Regions from separate parts of the Comamonas testosteroni genome, predicted to be linked through region 2. Evidence: predicted binding sites of a transcription regulator. Region 2 holds the regulator's gene; each other region holds the start of a gene.
The links. The regulator sigma-54, encoded in region 2, starts transcription at its own class of promoters, with help from an activator protein. The targets are predictions, from matches to a motif close to TGGCANGNAANCTGCTTT.

Region 1: F0P97_RS24960 (isopenicillin N synthase family dioxygenase) is a predicted target of sigma-54. The motif match lies at 1,860-1,877, and genes of this name have one in related genera.
Region 3: F0P97_RS03490 (ammonium transporter) is a predicted target of sigma-54. The motif match lies at 2,354-2,371, and genes of this name have one in related genera.

Annotation. Positions count from the first base shown of each region.
Region 1 covers NZ_CP043568.1:5,417,870-5,423,080, forward strand. The annotation lists gene F0P97_RS24945 (ABC transporter substrate-binding protein) at 1-5, opposite strand, end outside; gene F0P97_RS24950 (nucleoside deaminase) at 59-559, opposite strand; gene F0P97_RS24955 (ABC transporter substrate-binding protein) at 573-1,589, opposite strand; gene F0P97_RS24960 (isopenicillin N synthase family dioxygenase) at 2,064-3,062, shown strand; gene F0P97_RS24965 (acyl-CoA-binding protein) at 3,256-3,510, opposite strand; gene F0P97_RS24970 (porin) at 3,694-4,899, opposite strand; gene F0P97_RS24975 (quinone oxidoreductase family protein) at 5,149-5,211, opposite strand, start outside.
Region 2 covers NZ_CP043568.1:5,649,269-5,654,479, forward strand. The annotation lists gene F0P97_RS26025 (aspartyl/asparaginyl beta-hydroxylase domain-containing protein) at 1-725, shown strand, start outside; gene F0P97_RS26030 (RNA polymerase factor sigma-54) at 916-2,517, opposite strand; gene lptB (LPS export ABC transporter ATP-binding protein) at 2,663-3,445, opposite strand; gene lptA (lipopolysaccharide transport periplasmic protein LptA) at 3,442-4,098, opposite strand; gene F0P97_RS26045 (thiol:disulfide interchange protein DsbA/DsbL) at 4,229-4,879, opposite strand; gene F0P97_RS26050 (SPOR domain-containing protein) at 5,035-5,211, opposite strand, start outside.
Region 3 covers NZ_CP043568.1:778,458-783,668, reverse strand. The annotation lists gene F0P97_RS03505 (glutathione S-transferase family protein) at 1-105, shown strand, start outside; gene F0P97_RS03500 (SDR family NAD(P)-dependent oxidoreductase) at 178-927, opposite strand; gene gspF (type II secretion system inner membrane protein GspF) at 1,088-2,311, shown strand; gene F0P97_RS03490 (ammonium transporter) at 2,443-3,645, shown strand; gene F0P97_RS03485 (5'-nucleotidase) at 3,707-4,624, shown strand; gene F0P97_RS03480 (EF-hand domain-containing protein) at 4,696-5,163, shown strand.

The DNA of each region.
Region 1 (5,211 bases), 230 kb from region 2:
TGCATGGTGGCTTCCCTCTCTCTATGTCAACGAGTTGTGGTTGGATTCATGTCGGCGCTCAGACCTTCCAGGCGCCCTGGTGCGAGCTGCTGGCCTCTTCGATCAAGGCCGGCCCTATGCATTCGATGGCGTGCGAAGCGGCCTGGAACACATCGCGGCAGGACAGCTCGGCATCCTTCTGGTCGAGCCGCTCGCCGCGGAACACGCGCAGCCGCTCCGCATCGATGCCATAGACCACGCGGCCAATGGCGGACCAGAAGATCGCGCCGGCACACATCACGCAGGGCTCGGCAGACGAGTACAGCGTGGCGCCCACCAGTTCATCGCGTGAATGCAAGGGGCTGGCCAGGCGGATGGCGGACAGCTCGGCATGGGCCGTGCAATCGCCGCTCTCGCCGTTGGCATTGCTGGCCTCGGCCAGAACACGCCCGTCGGCAGCCACGATCAGCGCACCAAACGGCCGGTTGCCGCGCTCGCGCGCCGTATCCGCTAGCGCAATGGCTTCGCGCAAATAGCGACCATCGGTGTCATTCAAGGCCTGGGCTGGAGGCAAGGACATGGTTGATTCCTCCTCAGACCTTGAGCATGCGGGCCGACCTGGCGGGCAGCATGCTGCTGTTGAACAGTGCGTCGGCAGATGGCGTGGTCTTGAGCGCAAAGGTCTGCACCACACTGTCCAGCTGCTGCTCCATCAAACGCTTGCTGAAGTCGCCCAGTCCATGGCTTTTCGTGTCTGCCGCGGCCACGTACTGTGCGGTGATGGACCAGCGCTCCAGCTCCAGCTTTTCATCGAGAATCGACTCACGCTGGCGCACGGCGGCAATGCCTGCTGCGGGGTTGGCAAGGCATTCCACAATCGCACGGTTGGTGGCGCGCAGGAAAGCGGCCACGACCTGCGGCTTCTCGGCGATCAGCTGGCTGGACGCGAGAATCGCATTGCCATACAGATGAACGCCTGCATCGCTGTAGCGCAGTATGGAAAGCTCCTCGGGCCTGAGGCGCGCAAACAGCGACACCGCCGAGTCATGGAAGTAGGTGGCGGCATCCACATCGCCACGCACCATGACGTTGTCTCGTGCCGAGAACTCCGTTGTCGACCAGGCAAACAGATCGGCGGGCAGGTTCTTGCGCCGCGCCACCATGGGCCAGGCACGGCGCGTGGACTCCACCGCCGCTGCGGCAACCTTCTTGCCCTTGAGGCTTCCGAAGTCCGAAGTGATGCCCCGGTCCTTGCGCCCGATGATCACAAAAGGCGCGCGGTTGTAGTACTGGTAGACGGCCTGCACGCGAGGCGTGCCGGCATTCTGCGCATTGAACTCGATCAGCGAGCTGATATCGCCCAGTCCGAGCTGGTAGGCTCCGCTGGCGATACGAGTAATCGAAGCCACCGAGCCCGACCCTACGTCCAGACTCACATCCAGCCCCTCATCGCGGTAGTAGCCGTTTTGCTGTGCCAGAAAGAACGGCGCCGTCTGGCCGTTGACGCGGAAATCCAGCGTGAATTTCAGCGGAGTCAGCGACTTGCCCTGGGCATGGACCCAGGGTGCGCTGCAAAGAGGCAGGGCAGCAAGGAAATGGCGACGTTGCATGGCGGAACTCTCAGGTCTCTGGCGACAGGAACGCCAGCAGCAGCCGCTGCTGACAGGACTTGAGCAATTTCCGGGCACTGCACGCGGATGCAGGCTGAACGCTTCTACTCGTTCAACCATCTAGCAATTGGCGTGCCTGCTTTTGATTTCCGTTTGTCGGGTATCAACAAGGTGCACGCCCGAGCAGCGCATGCATGGATTCATGCACGGCAGTGCACCAGTTTGAAGCCATGCACCAAAACCAAGAGCACCTGTGCCGTGGTGAATGGCTGGCACGCTGCTTGCTGCACTCAAATCAAGAGTAGAAGCGTTCAGCACGGTGCTTCTGACCATCGCCGGTCAGCAGCTTCGCGGGTCATTGCTCTTGAAGTGGGTGCGGCAGACAGCCGCGCCTGGTATCCACACTTCAGATGCCCGCAGCCCCATGCCCCACTGGCAGCGCCGGTGCCTGAAGTCATCGCAAGAGAAATTCTTATGCAGACCATGACCAGCCACTCCTACAGCCTTGACGAACTGGACAAGGAAGCCCGCATGGGCGGGCAAGGCGCAGAAACCTCGGCGCGCGAAGTTCGCGTCATAGACATCAGCGACTTCGAGCAGCGCAAGCAGGAGATTGCCGAGCAGATCTGGAGCGCTTCGGTGGAAATCGGCTTCTTCCAGGTTTCCGGCCACGGCATAGCCCAGGCCGATATCGACGCCGCATTCGGCAGGGCCGAACAGCTATTTGCCCTGCCGCCCGACACCAAGGCGCAATGGCCGCTATCGCGCAACGCAGGCTGGGAGCACAAGGCGCAGATCCGCCCCTCCACGCGCACCCCCGACCAGAAAGAGTCCTATCAGGTCACACGCCCGCGCATGCAGGGCCTTTGGCCCAGCGAGCAGGAGCTGCCCGGCTTCAAGCAGGCCACGCTGGCCTTTGAGCACCAATGCTGGCAGGTGGGCATGCAGCTGCTGTCCTGCTTTGCCTACAAGCTGGGCTTTGACGAGGAGTTCTTCACCCGCGCACATGACCCCGCCGTGCCCAGCTACCAGAGCACGCTGCGCATGCTGCATTACTTTGCCGTGGACCCTGCTCTCAAGGACGAAATCGGCCTGTGGCGTGCAGGCGCACATACAGACTTCGACTGCCTGACACTGTTGTTCCAGCGCGCCGGCCAGGGCGGGCTGCAGGTGCTGCCCGGCAAGGAGGCCGAAGCCCAGCAATGGACGCCCGTGAAGCCCGTGGACGGCGTCATCACCTGCAATATCGGTGACATGCTGATGCGCTGGAGCGACGACCAGTTGCCCAGCAACTTCCACCGCGTGCGCAACCCGCAGCCCCATGAGTACCAGGGAGCCCGCTACAGCCTGGCCTTCTTCTGCCAGGCCAATGAAGATGCGGTGATCGAAGGGCCGGCAAAAAAATATCCGCCTATCACAGGGGCGGAATATTTGCGTCAGCGCATCAGCGCCAATTTCTCGAACAGGTACTGACACCCCCTGGGCCGCCCTGCCGCTTGCCCAAGGGGGACGACCCCTTCGGGGCCGAGCGGCCCTTACTCCGAGTCCCTGACTTGGAGGTGCGTCAGTTTCCAGCCCCCGTCTTTGGCGCAGTGTGATGTGGTCTGAATTGAAACGACAAGGCCCCGGAGTGCAGGGCCTTGTCAGCGATCAGGGGCGGCGCAGATCAGCGCAGCGACTCGATGAGATCGATGTACTGCTGCTTGGCCTCATCCGGCGTCGTGCCTTCCAGCTTGGCCCAGGCATCCCACTTGGCGCGGGCCACCATGTCGGTGAAGCTGGGCTTCTTGGCTTCGTTGTCACCCTCGGTCGCCTGCTTGTACAAGGCATAGATCTTGAGCAAGGTGGCGTTGTCAGGACGCTCGCCGAGCGAGGTGGAATTCTTGACGGTCTCTTCAAACCGGGCGTTCAGATCGGACATGAAAGGTCTCCTGGGCTTTAATAGTCGAGGCCAGTGTAGCCAAAATTTCACCAAATTAGAACGACCGTTCTTTTTATTTCACAAAGTACTGCAACGCCGGCAAGCAAGCAGCCCTTTGCGACACGCCAGCCCTCCAACCCGCCTCTTCGTGATTCGCCTTGCGGCAGCAGCAACGGACAGCCCTCAGAACATCATGCGCAGACCCAGATCAAAGCCCAGCGCACTGCGCGGCTGCATGCCCGGGCTGTTACTGTAGGCTGGCTGCGGCATGATGACCGGGCTGCTCACGGCCAGCGGCGTCACACCCATCACCGCAGGATTGTTGTGTCCATTGCTCACGCTGATACGTGACACCGTGGTGTAGAGCGCCGTGCGTTTGGAGAGGTTATGCACATAACCCAAGGCCAGCTTGTTCACCGATGCGTCGCCAGTTCCCTGCCCATTTTTGAACTGCACCCTGGCCACCGACGCCCTGAGCTGATGCAGTCCGACAGGGATTTGCACACCAGCCAGAAGCCCGTCATAGCGGTCTGTGGCACGCACATCGCTGCGCGCATTGCGCACCTGCGACCACTCGCCCAACACGCGGACCGGACCGAAGTTGTACGAGCCTCCCAGGTTCAGGGACTTGATGGTTTCCTTGCGGCCATTGAAAGTGCCCAACATGCTTTCGCCATAGCCCAGTGCGATATCGGCGGGGCCGCTGGCCCAACCTATGCGGCCTCCCGCATAGCGGCCGCGCCTGGCGTCATTTTCCGGGAAGGCATACATCAGCTGACCATAAAGTCCGCCCAGCCCTGTCGGCAGGTGATAACCGATGGAGTTGTTCGCGCGCAGATAATTGTCCGTGCCTGCCGACAAACCGTTGCCCAGCAAGCGTTCGGGCAGCGTGCCGCTGGTCTGCGTACTCAGCGCACGGTTGATGGCCAGGTTGCTGCTGACCACCGCCAGCAAATTGACGCCCACGCCGTTGACGGAATAGGGATCAAAGGCCCAGTCATTCAAAAACGAGGGCGTGTGATCGCGCCCAAGGCGCAGCTCGCCCCAGTTGCCCGTCAGGCTGACGGTGGAACGTCGCCCAAAGTTCAGCGCGCCGCCGCCCGTGTCGTTGGTCACAGGCGCTTCCAGCCACATGCTGGCAGACATTCCAGCACCCAGATCTTCAACGGCACGAACACCCAGACGGCTGGCCAGATTACCCGAGGGCGAGAGCGCCCAGATAGCCTGACTGGCCGTGCGACCGGAGCCATCCCAGGCATTGCTGCGCACCATGTAGCGGCTGACGCCTGCGTCCATGACACCGAACAGCGTCACGGATGACTGAGCGCTGGCCAGACTGCTGGCGGACAAGGCAAGAAAACTCCAGATATAACGTGAAATACGTGGCATGTCATGTCTCCTTTTCGTTATGAATTCGCGGTCTTGATCCGCGAAATCACTCTAGAAAAAGAAGGCTGCAGCCCTTGTGCAGTTGATGCCATCCATTGCCTATTTGGTGCCATGTGCCCAAGGTGAAATCCCTAGGAATGTCGCCCTGCCAGATCGTCAATATCAGACAGAAAAAGCCGGCGCCTTGGAAAAGGTGCCGGCACAGATCTTCGCAATGGCTTTACGCGCCCGACATTTGCACCCGGCAGCTCATGGCACGAGTACCGTGGCTCCCACGGTCTTGCGCGCTTCCAATGCGCGATGGGCTTGTGC
Region 2 (5,211 bases):
CCGAGCTGGCACCGCTGCAGGCCAACTGGCGTGAAATCCGCGAGGAAGCCGTCAATCTGCAAAAGAACATGCAGATCAAGGCCGCCGCCAACAACGACGACGCAGGCTTCAACTCCTTCTTCAAGACCGGCTGGAAGCGCTTCTACCTCAAATGGTACGGCGACGCCCACCCCTCGGCCATGGAGCTGTGCCCCAAGACCACGGCCCTGGTGAAGTCGATTCCCAGCGTCAAGGCTGCCATGTTTGCCGAGCTGCCGCCCGGCGCCAAGCTCAATCTGCACCGCGACCCCTATGCAGGCTCGCTGCGCTATCACCTGGCCGTGCTGGCCCCCAACGACGACCGCTGCATGATCGAGGTCGACGGCCAGCCCTATAGCTGGCGCGAAGGCGAAGGCGTGATCTTCGACGAGACCTTTATGCACTGGGCCGAGAACCGCAGCGAGGGCAACCGCATCGTGCTGTTCTGCGACGTGGAGCGTCCCATGACCAATGGCTTTGCCCAGTGGCTCAATCACTGGCTGGGCAAGAATGTGGTGGCCGCCGCCAGCTCGCCCAACAACGAAGGCGATCCGCGCGGCATGATCAGCAAGCTGTTCAAGATCTCGTTCTATGCGGGCAAGTACCGCCGCGCCTTCCGCAACTGGAATCCGACCTTCTACAAGATCCTCAAGTTCGGACTGATGATCGGCGTGCTGGTCTGGTTTATCTGGTGGCTGGTTTCTTGATAACCCCCTGAGGCGCTACGCGCCTTCCCCCTGGCCGGGCGCCCCCAAGGGGGACGGCGGCATCGCCGCAAGGGCGGCTCTTGCTCGCTGCCCCTGACTTGAGAAATGCCTTATCAAGGCTCCCGCCCTAAATGCAGAACAAGAAAGCCGCTGTGCGATGCATCAGCGGCTTTCTTGTTTCTGCGGTGCCCTACAGCGCCTTGCGCAGCGTGGTCGTCGGTATCTTGAGCTGCTCGCGGTATTTGGCGACGGTGCGGCGCGCGCACTCGATGCCCTGCTCTTTGAGCATATCGGCCAGCTTGGCGTCCGATAGCGGCTTCTTGGCATCTTCGGCATCGACGAACTGCTTGATCAGCGCACGCACGGCCGTGCTGGAGGCACTGCCGCCGGTTTCCGTACCCAGGCCCGAGCCGAAGAAATACTTGAGCTCGAAGGTGCCCTGGGGCGTGGCCATGTACTTGGCCGTGGTCACGCGGCTGATGGTGGACTCGTGCAGGCCCAGGGTGTCGGCGATATCGCGCAGCACCAGCGGGCGCATGGCCAGCTCACCATGCACAAAGAAGTTCTTCTGCCGCTCCACGATGGCTTCGGAAACACGCAAGATGGTGTCGAAGCGCTGCTGGATGTTCTTGATGAACCAGCGCGCCTCCTGCAGCTGCTGCTGCAGCGCCGCATGGCCGTCGCTGTTCTTGTGGCGGCGCAGCACACCGGCATAGATGTCGTGCACGCGCAGACGCGGCATGACCTCGGGGTTGAGCTGCACGGAAAAGTCCATCCGGCCGGCGCCGGCCCGCACCGGACGCACGATGACATCGGGCACCACGATATGGCGTTCCACATCGACAAAGCGACGCCCCGGACGCGGCTCCAGTCTGGCGATCAATGCCATGGCCTCGCGCAGTTGCTCCTCGCGCGCGCCGCACAGGCTGGTGAGCTTGCGCAGATCGCGCCGCGCCAGCAGGTCCATGGGCTGCGCACAGATGGCCTGCGCCAGCAGCAGCCGGTTCATATGCGCCTCGGTCGTGCCCTCGTCCTCGGCGGTGCGGATCAGGTCGCGCAGCTGCAGCTGCAGGCACTCGGCCAGATCACGCGCGCCCACGCCCACGGGCTCCAGGCTTTGCAGCAGCTTCAGAGCAATGACAAAGTGCTGCTCCAGCTCCTCGCGCTCTTCCAGGTCGTCGCCGGCTAGGCTCTGCGCCAGCTCCTGCAGGGAATCCTCGAGATAGCCGTCGTCGTTGAGCGACTCGATGAGAAAGCGCAGTGCCGCCATGTCCGCCGCGCCCAGATGCAGGCTCAGCGCCTGACGATGGAGAAAGTCGGTCAGGCTCTGGTGCTCGCGCGCCAGATCGATGGCATCGGTTTCGTCATCGCCATCGCGGTTGCGTGTGGAGCTGCTGGCCGAGGGCGTATCCCACTCGCTGCTGGATTCGCCGCCCCATTCCCCGTCCTGGCCGTCCATGCCGTCGGCCTCCCAGTTCAGCGTTTCCGGGGTCTCGGCACTTGGCGTCTCCGCTATTGTTTCAGCAGCTGCTTGCGTTTGCTTCGCATCATTTTCAGCATGAATACTGTCTGAAGTGTTGTATTCACTTGCGCTAGCAGCTACATCTACAGGAGCATCTCCCGTAGATTCGGCCTCATCGCCAGCACGTTCCAGAAAAGGGTTGTCGACCAGCATCTGCTCGACTTCCTGCGCCAGCTCCAGAGTGGAGAGCTGCAGCAGCTGAATGGATTGCTGCAGCTGCGGCGTCAGCGACAAATGCTGCGAAACGCGTAGCGAGAGACCTGGCTTCATCGAGGCGCGGCTCCCAGACAATCATTGCAAACGCGCACAGTGCCATGGGTTGGCAGCCGGGTCTCCCCAGGGCAAACCCCGGCGCAGCCGGTCAGGGTCCCTTCCGGGGGCAGCGACCACACAAAGTGAAGGAACGTGGGGGTCATCACATTCTGAAATGTTCGCCCAGATAGACGCGGCGCACATCGGCGTTCTCCACGATCTCCTCGGGCGTGCCTTCGGCCAGCACATGGCCGTCGCTGATGATGAAGGCGTGGTCGCAGATGCCCAGCGTCTCGCGCACATTGTGGTCGGTAATCAGCACGCCGATGCCGCGCTCCTTGAGGAAGCCGATGATGCGCTGGATCTCGATCACCGCAATCGGGTCGATGCCGGCAAACGGTTCGTCAAGCAGGATGAAGCGCGGTTGCGTGGCCAGGGCTCGGGCAATTTCCACGCGACGGCGCTCACCGCCGGACAGAGCCAGTGCCGGCGACTGGCGCAGATGCTCGACGCGCAGCTCCTGCAGCAAGCCGGTGAGGCGCTTTTCGATCTCGCCCTGCGTCAGCGTCTTGCCCTGCTCGTCCTTTTGCAGCTCCAGCACGGCGCGCACATTGTCTTCCACGCTGAGCTTGCGAAAGATGGAGGCTTCCTGGGGCAGATAGGACAGGCCCAGACGCGAGCGTTGGTGAATCGGCATGCCGCCCACCGGCTGGCCGTCGATGAAGATCTCGCCGCCGTCGCTGCGCACCAGGCCCACGATCATGTAGAACGATGTGGTCTTGCCCGCGCCGTTGGGGCCGAGCAGACCGACCACCTCGCCTTTTTGCACGGACAGGGACACATCCTTGACCACCTTGCGGCTGCCGTAGGACTTGGCCAGATGCTTGGCTTCCAGGCGGCTGTCGGACTCGCCGCTGCGGCTGCTGGAGAAAGTCGGTTCGCTCATTTCTTCTCGTCGGCTTTCTCGCCGCCCAGCGTCATGCTCTGGCGCAGCTGCGTGCCAGGTGTTGCAGGCTTGGGCTGGGCTCCCGGCGTGCCGTCCTTGGGCGCCATGATGGCGCGCACACGACCGCCCTGCCCCACGGAGGAGCTCGGCAGGCCGCCGCTGGTCTTCTGACCATCGACGGTATAGACGTCCGTGATGTTGTTGTAGACGATGATGGAGCCCGTGACCTGATCGCTGAGCTGACCGCCACGGTAGCGGCGCATCTCGCCACGACGGATGAACTTGACGATATCGGCCTTGCCGTCGTACTCGATGACTTCGCCTTCGCCCTCGATGAACTCCTCGGGCTGACCGGCCACGGTATCGCGCTTCTGACGGAAGAATGCTCGCTTGCCGGCCTCGGCCTTGATCACGCCGTACTGATAGCCCTCGGCATCCTGCCGCACATCGAGTTGGGCGCCGCGCAGCACGATGGAGCCCTTGGTCATCACCACATTGCCGGTAAAGACACTGGTCTGCTGCAGCTCGTCATGACGCAACGCATCCGCCTCGATATTCATGGGCTTGGCGCTGTCGGCTTTTTCGGCATGGACAATGCCGGTCGCTGCTGCCAGGGCGCAGGCCAGCGCAAGAGGTAGGAGTGTTTTTTTCATGGAAGGCACGTTTCTTGCATCCATTGTAGTCATTCCCTTTTTGCAACTTGCGTAAAAAACACCCACAAAAAAGCCCGCACGGCGGCGGGCTTGCTGGGCATCAAACGTCACTGGCGTCTGCTGCCTGATCTCAGGCCTTGCGGCTGGAGGCGATCAGCGCATTGACCACGCGCAGCACATTGTCCATATTGCCGGCCCTGGTGCCGTCCGTGTAGTAGCGGCCGGCCACACCCATGGCGGGCACGCCTTCCACGTCATACTCGTTTTGCAGCTGGGCGGCCTTGCGCGCCTGATTGGCCACGGTGAAGGAGTTGTAGACCTCCTTGAACTTGGCCAGATCCACGCCCTGCTTGCCGACCCAGTCAAAGATGGCGTCATCGGTCTTGAGCAGATTGCGATCCACGTGAATGGTACGGAACACCTTGGCGTGCAGCTGGGGCAGCAGGTTCATGCCCTCCAGAGCGTAGTAGAGCTTCTGCTGCGGCACGAAAGAGGCATTGAAAGCCACGGGCACGCGGCGAACCACCACATCGGCAGGCTGGCTCTTGGCCCAGGCTTCGAACTGGGGCTCGAAGACATTGCAATGCGGGCAGCTGTACCAGAAGAACTCGACCACCTCGACCTTGCCGGCCGGCGCGCTCACGCTGGCGGGCTTGCCGAGCTTGATGTAGTCCTTGCCTTCTTTGGGCGCAGCGCCCTGGGCCCAGCTGGAGGAGGCACCCAAAGTCAGGGCACCGGCAGCAGCTGCCGAGGCAGCCAGAGAGAATTCGCGACGTTTCATCTAAAAAAACTCCTGTATCAGGTCTGCAGTATCAGAGCCCAGCGGCCCCAAAAAGTTCAGCAAAGTCCTAAATCTCGCACCCGCTGTCTGGGACGCCTCGGGCCGCAGCCTGAGGGATCCGCAGAGAGAGGCTGCACAACGCCTCGCAGGGCCGATTATCGCGCTGCACGCACCAGGGTCGAGTCCACGCCCGCGCCATCGAGCTTGCCCTTGAGCTGCTCCGCGTCGTCACGCTTGCTGAACGGCCCCACGCGCACGCGAAAAACGGTGATGCCGTTCTGCTCACGCTCGCTGATGCGCGACTCCCAGCCCAGCATGGCCAGCTTGGCACG
Region 3 (5,211 bases), 1.1 Mb from region 2:
GAATTCGAGGCCTATGCCACGCCGCTGTTGCAGCGTGCAGCCTCGGTGCGCGCCGACGAGATCGACGGCGATATGCAAGCCGCAGCCATGGCGCCAGTCGTTTAAAGGTTTTGGCCCGCAGCGACCGTCCGTCAAGAGCAGGGCCATCAAAACCTATAGCAAACCGCTGCAAACCACTCAGCGTGCCAGGTAACCGCCGTCGACCGGGTAATAAGCACCCGTCACAAACGACGCGCGGTCACTGGCCAGCCAGGCCACCAGTTCGGCAATCTCCTCAGGCTGGCCCAGGCGTCCCATGGGGTGGGCCGCCACCAGCGCCGCATGCGTGGCCGGGTCCTGCTCCAGACCGCTGATCATGGGGGTCTGGATAAAGCCCGGCCCCACGGCATTGACTCGCACGCCCCGGGCCGAATATTCGAGTGCCGCCGCCTTGGTCAGGCCCAGCACGCCATGCTTGGCCGCCGTATAGGCCGCAGAGTTGGCAAAGCCCACGGCACCGAGGATGGACGCCATATTGATGATGGAGCCACCACCGCCCTGCAGCATGGCGGCAATCTGGTATTTGCAGGCATAGAAGACACCCGAGAGATTGACGCGCAGCACCTGCTCCCAGGCATCGAGTGGATAGTCGGCGGTTGGCGCGCTGGCTCCGCCGATGCCGGCGTTGTTGCAGGCCACGTCCAGCCTGCCGAAGTGGCGCATGGTCAGGGCCACCAGCGCTTCATGATCCGCCGGGCTGCCGGCGTCGGCGCGCAGATACTGTGCCTCGGCACCCAGCTCTCGCACCAGGGCCGCGGTCTCCTGGCCCTGCTCCTCGTTGAGGTCGGCCAGCACCACCCGCGCGCCTTCCCGGGCCCATGTCAGCGCCACACAACGGCCTATGCCGGATGCAGCCCCCGTCACCAATGCAACCTTGTCCTTGAGCATCAAAACCTCGCATTCTTGAATCGGCAGACCATTGTGCCGACCTCACCCGCGGCAGCCATGACCTGCATCAAGCCGGGTTCGCTCTCCCCAACGCCGAAGTGCTGACATCATTAGTCGCTACCATCTGCACCAACCCCTCACCCGTCAGATCGATTCGCGCATGCCCGCCTTTACCTTTGAAGCCCTGGATGCCCAGGGCCAGACCCGCAAGGGCACCCTGGAAGCCGACAACGCCCGTGCCGCGCGCAGCCAACTGCGCAGCCAGGCCCTGGTGCCGCTGCAGGTCGAGCCCGTCGCCGCAGGCAAGGGCCAGGGCCGCACCGGCGCTTCCGGATGGTTCACGCGCCCGGTCTTCAACTCCACCAGCCTCGCGGTATGGACCCGCCAGCTCTCGGGCCTGGTCAGCTCCGGCCTGCCCATAGAACGCGCACTGGCCGCTCTGTCCGAGGAAGCCGAGGACGAACGCCAGCATCAGCTGGTTGCAGCGCTGCGGGCAGAGGTCAATGCAGGCTCCAGCTTTGCCAGGGCGCTGGAACAGCATCCACGCGAGTTTTCCGATATCTTCTGCGCCGTGATCGGCGCCGGAGAATCCAGCGGCAGCCTGGGTCCGGTGCTGGAAAACCTGGCCGACGACCTGGAGGCGCGCCAGGCCTTGCAGTCCAAGCTTATCGGCGCCTCGCTATATCCGGCCATCGTGACGCTGGTGGCCATCGTCATCGTGATCTTTCTGGTCAGCTATGTGGTGCCGCAGGTGGCCGGCGTGTTTGCCGGCACCAAGCGTGCGCTGCCGTTTCTCACCGTGGTCATGCTCGGCATCAGCGACTTTGTGCGCCACTACGGCTGGTTCATGCTGGCCGTGGTGCTGCTGGCTGCCGTGGGCTTTCGGCTGGCTCTCAGGAACGAGGCATTCCGCGAGCGCTTCGATGCCCAGTGGCTGCGTCTGCCGCTCATAGGCCGGCTCTCGCGCAGCTATAACGCGGCGCGCTTTGCCGGCACGCTGGCCATGCTGGCCGGAGCGGGCGTGCCCATTCTCAAGGCCTTGCAGGCCGCGGCCGAGACGCTGAACAACCGCGCCCTGCGCGCCGATGCCATGGATGCGCTGGTGCTGGTGCGCGAAGGCGCGCCACTGGCCTCGGCCCTGGCTCAGAAGAAGCGCTTTCCGGGCCTGGTCGCCATGTTCGCCCGGCTGGGCGAGCAGACGGGCCAGCTGCCGCTGATGCTGCAGCGTGCCGCCACCCAGCTGTCCACCGAGGTCCAGCGCCGTGCCATGCACCTGGCCACGATCCTCGAGCCGCTGCTCATCGTCGTCATGGGACTGGTGGTCATGCTCATCGTGCTGGCCGTGCTCATGCCCATCATCCAGCTCAACCAGTTCGTCAAATAGGCCGGCCGCGCCCGCAACGGTGCGGAAGCACCCACTCCAGCTTGGCGCAATTCTTGCTTTCTTTTAGTGCATTGCGGGTTTTTTCCGCAATTTCGCACCAATAAATAGCAAATTTCAGCTGGAGCGTTTTCATGCAAGCACTAAAACAGGGCGCGGATGCCCTGTTCATTCTGATGGGCGCCGTCATGGTCCTGGCCATGCACGCCGGTTTCGCCTTCCTGGAACTGGGCACCGTGCGCCGCAAGAACCAGGTCAATGCCCTGGTCAAGATCCTGGTCGACTTCTCGGTCTCCACCGTGGTCTATTTCGCTCTCGGCTATGGCGTGGCCTACGGCACGCACTTTTTCGTGGGCGCCGAGCAGCTGACGGCACTCAACGGCTATGGCCTAGTCAAGTTCTTCTTTCTGCTGACCTTCGCGGCCGCCATTCCCGCCATCATCTCGGGCGGCATCGCCGAGCGCGCCAAGTTCTGGCCCCAGCTGATCGCCACGGCCATGATCGTGGGCCTGATCTACCCCTTCTTCGAGGGCATTGCCTGGAACCAGCATTTCGGCGTGCAGGCCTGGATCAAGGCGCTGACCGGCGCCGAATTCCACGACTTTGCCGGCAGCGTGGTGGTCCATGCCGTGGGCGGCTGGATCGCCCTGGGCGCCGTGCTGCTGCTGGGCCCGCGCCGCAATCGCTACCGCCAGGGCGGAGCGATTGCCGCCACGCCCCCCTCCAGCATTCCCTTCCTGGCGCTGGGCGCCTGGATTCTGATCGTGGGCTGGTTCGGCTTCAATGTGATGAGCGCCCAGAGTCTGGACAAGATCTCCGGTCTGGTCGCCGTGAACTCGCTGATGGCCATGGTGGGCGGCACGCTGGCAGCCCTGGCCGTGGGCAAGAACGACCCGGGTTTTGTGCACAACGGCCCGCTGGCCGGCCTGGTCGCCGTCTGCGCGGGCTCGGATCTGATGCACCCCCTGGGGGCGCTGGTCGTGGGGGCCGCCGCCGGCGCCATCTTTGTCTTCATGTTCACGCTGACGCAGAACAAATGGAAGATCGACGATGTGCTGGGCGTGTGGCCGCTGCACGGTCTGTGCGGCGCCTGGGGTGGCATTGCGGCGGGCATCTTCGGCACGCAGGCACTGGGCGGGCTTGGCGGCGTGCATCCGCTGGCCCAGCTCATAGGCACGCTGATGGGCGTGGCCTGGGCGGCCCTCGGTGGCCTGCTGGTCTACGGCCTGCTCAAGAAGACCATGGGGCTGCGCCTGAGCCAGGAGCAGGAATTCGACGGAGCCGATCTGTCCATTCACCACATCAGTGCCACGCCCGAGCGCGAAGCCAACTGGTGAGGGCGCGGCGGCCTGCGTATCATCAGAGCTTGTCTGCACATCCGATTGAAGCCGTACCGCCATGGCCATGACCCTGAACGACAAGCTCGTCGTCGCCATCTCCTCGCGAGCCCTGTTCGATTTCGAGGAGGAAAACCGCCTCTTCGAGGACAGCGACCCGGCGAGCTACCTGCGCCTGCAGCGCGAGCGGCTGGACGTGCCTGCCGCACCCGGCGTGGCCTTCTCGCTGGTCAAGAAGCTGCTGGCCTTCAACACGGAAGGACAGCAGCATGTGGAAGTGGTGCTGCTCTCGCGCAACGACCCCGTCAGCGGCATGCGCGTCTTCCGCTCGGCAAAGGCCCACGGCCTGCACTCCATACAGCGCGGCGTATTCACCCAGGGGCGCGACCCTTTCGGCTATCTGCGCCCGCTGGGAGCCCAGCTGTTTCTGTCAGCGAATGCCGATGACGTGACCCAGGCACTGCAGCTGGGCTACCCGGCCGCCCATGTGTTCACCGACTCCATGCGCGCCAGCAGCAGCCATCCCCGCGAAGTGCGCATCGCTTTCGACGGCGATGCCGTGCTGTTTTCCGACGAGGCCGAACGCATCTTCCAGGCCCAGGGCCTGGAGGCTTTCCAGCAGCATGAGCTGGAGAAAGCCGCCCAGCCGCTGCCCGAAGGCCCGTTCAAGCCCCTGCTGGCGGCCCTGCACCGGCTGCAGCAGGCCGATGTAGCCGGCATGCGCGTGCGCACGGCCCTGGTCACGGCGCGCAGCGCCCCGGCCCATGAGCGCGCACTCAATACGCTGATGGACTGGAAGATCGATGTCGATGAGGCCATGTTCCTCGGCGGACTGGCCAAGGGCGGTTTTCTGCGCGAGTTCGAGCCCGATTTCTTCTTCGACGACCAGACCGGCCATGTGCGCAATGCGGCCGGACATGTTCCCTCGGGCCATGTGCGCAGCGGCATTGCCCATGACAAGGCGGCTCTGCCTACGTAAAGCTTGGCAAAGTCCGGCAAGCGAATGCAAAACTTTGAAAGTGCGACGGGCCGGAGGTTGAGAATGCCGTCATGGCCCTCATCTATATCGCTATGTCAAAAGCCAAGAAACACCCCATCGTCGCGCGCAGCAGCTCGGTCATGAAGACCGCCATGGGCGTGCTGCTGACCAGCGCCGTGCTGCTGCTGCCCACGGTGCGCGCCGAAGAAACCGCCGGCGACAAGATCGGGGAAAGACAGGGAACCCAGCTCTCCAAGGGCGAGATCAAGGCCCAGCAGCAATTCAAGATGCTGGACTTCAATCAGGATGGCAAGCTCAGCCGCAAGGAAGTGGCCATCATCCCCAAGCTGGCCGCCGCCTTTGACGAAACCGACACCAACAAGGACGGCTTCGTCACCTATGAGGAAGTGCGCGCCTTTGCCGTCAAGTACCGTGCAGCGCGTGAAAAGGCCAAGGCCGCCGACGCCGTGGCTGCTGCGCCGGCCAAGGACGACGCTCACAAATCAGAAGCTTATAGCGCAGGCCCTGAAAGCAAATAAGATATAAAAATAGCTGAAGCGCTTGAATATCAAGCGCAATCAGCTCTC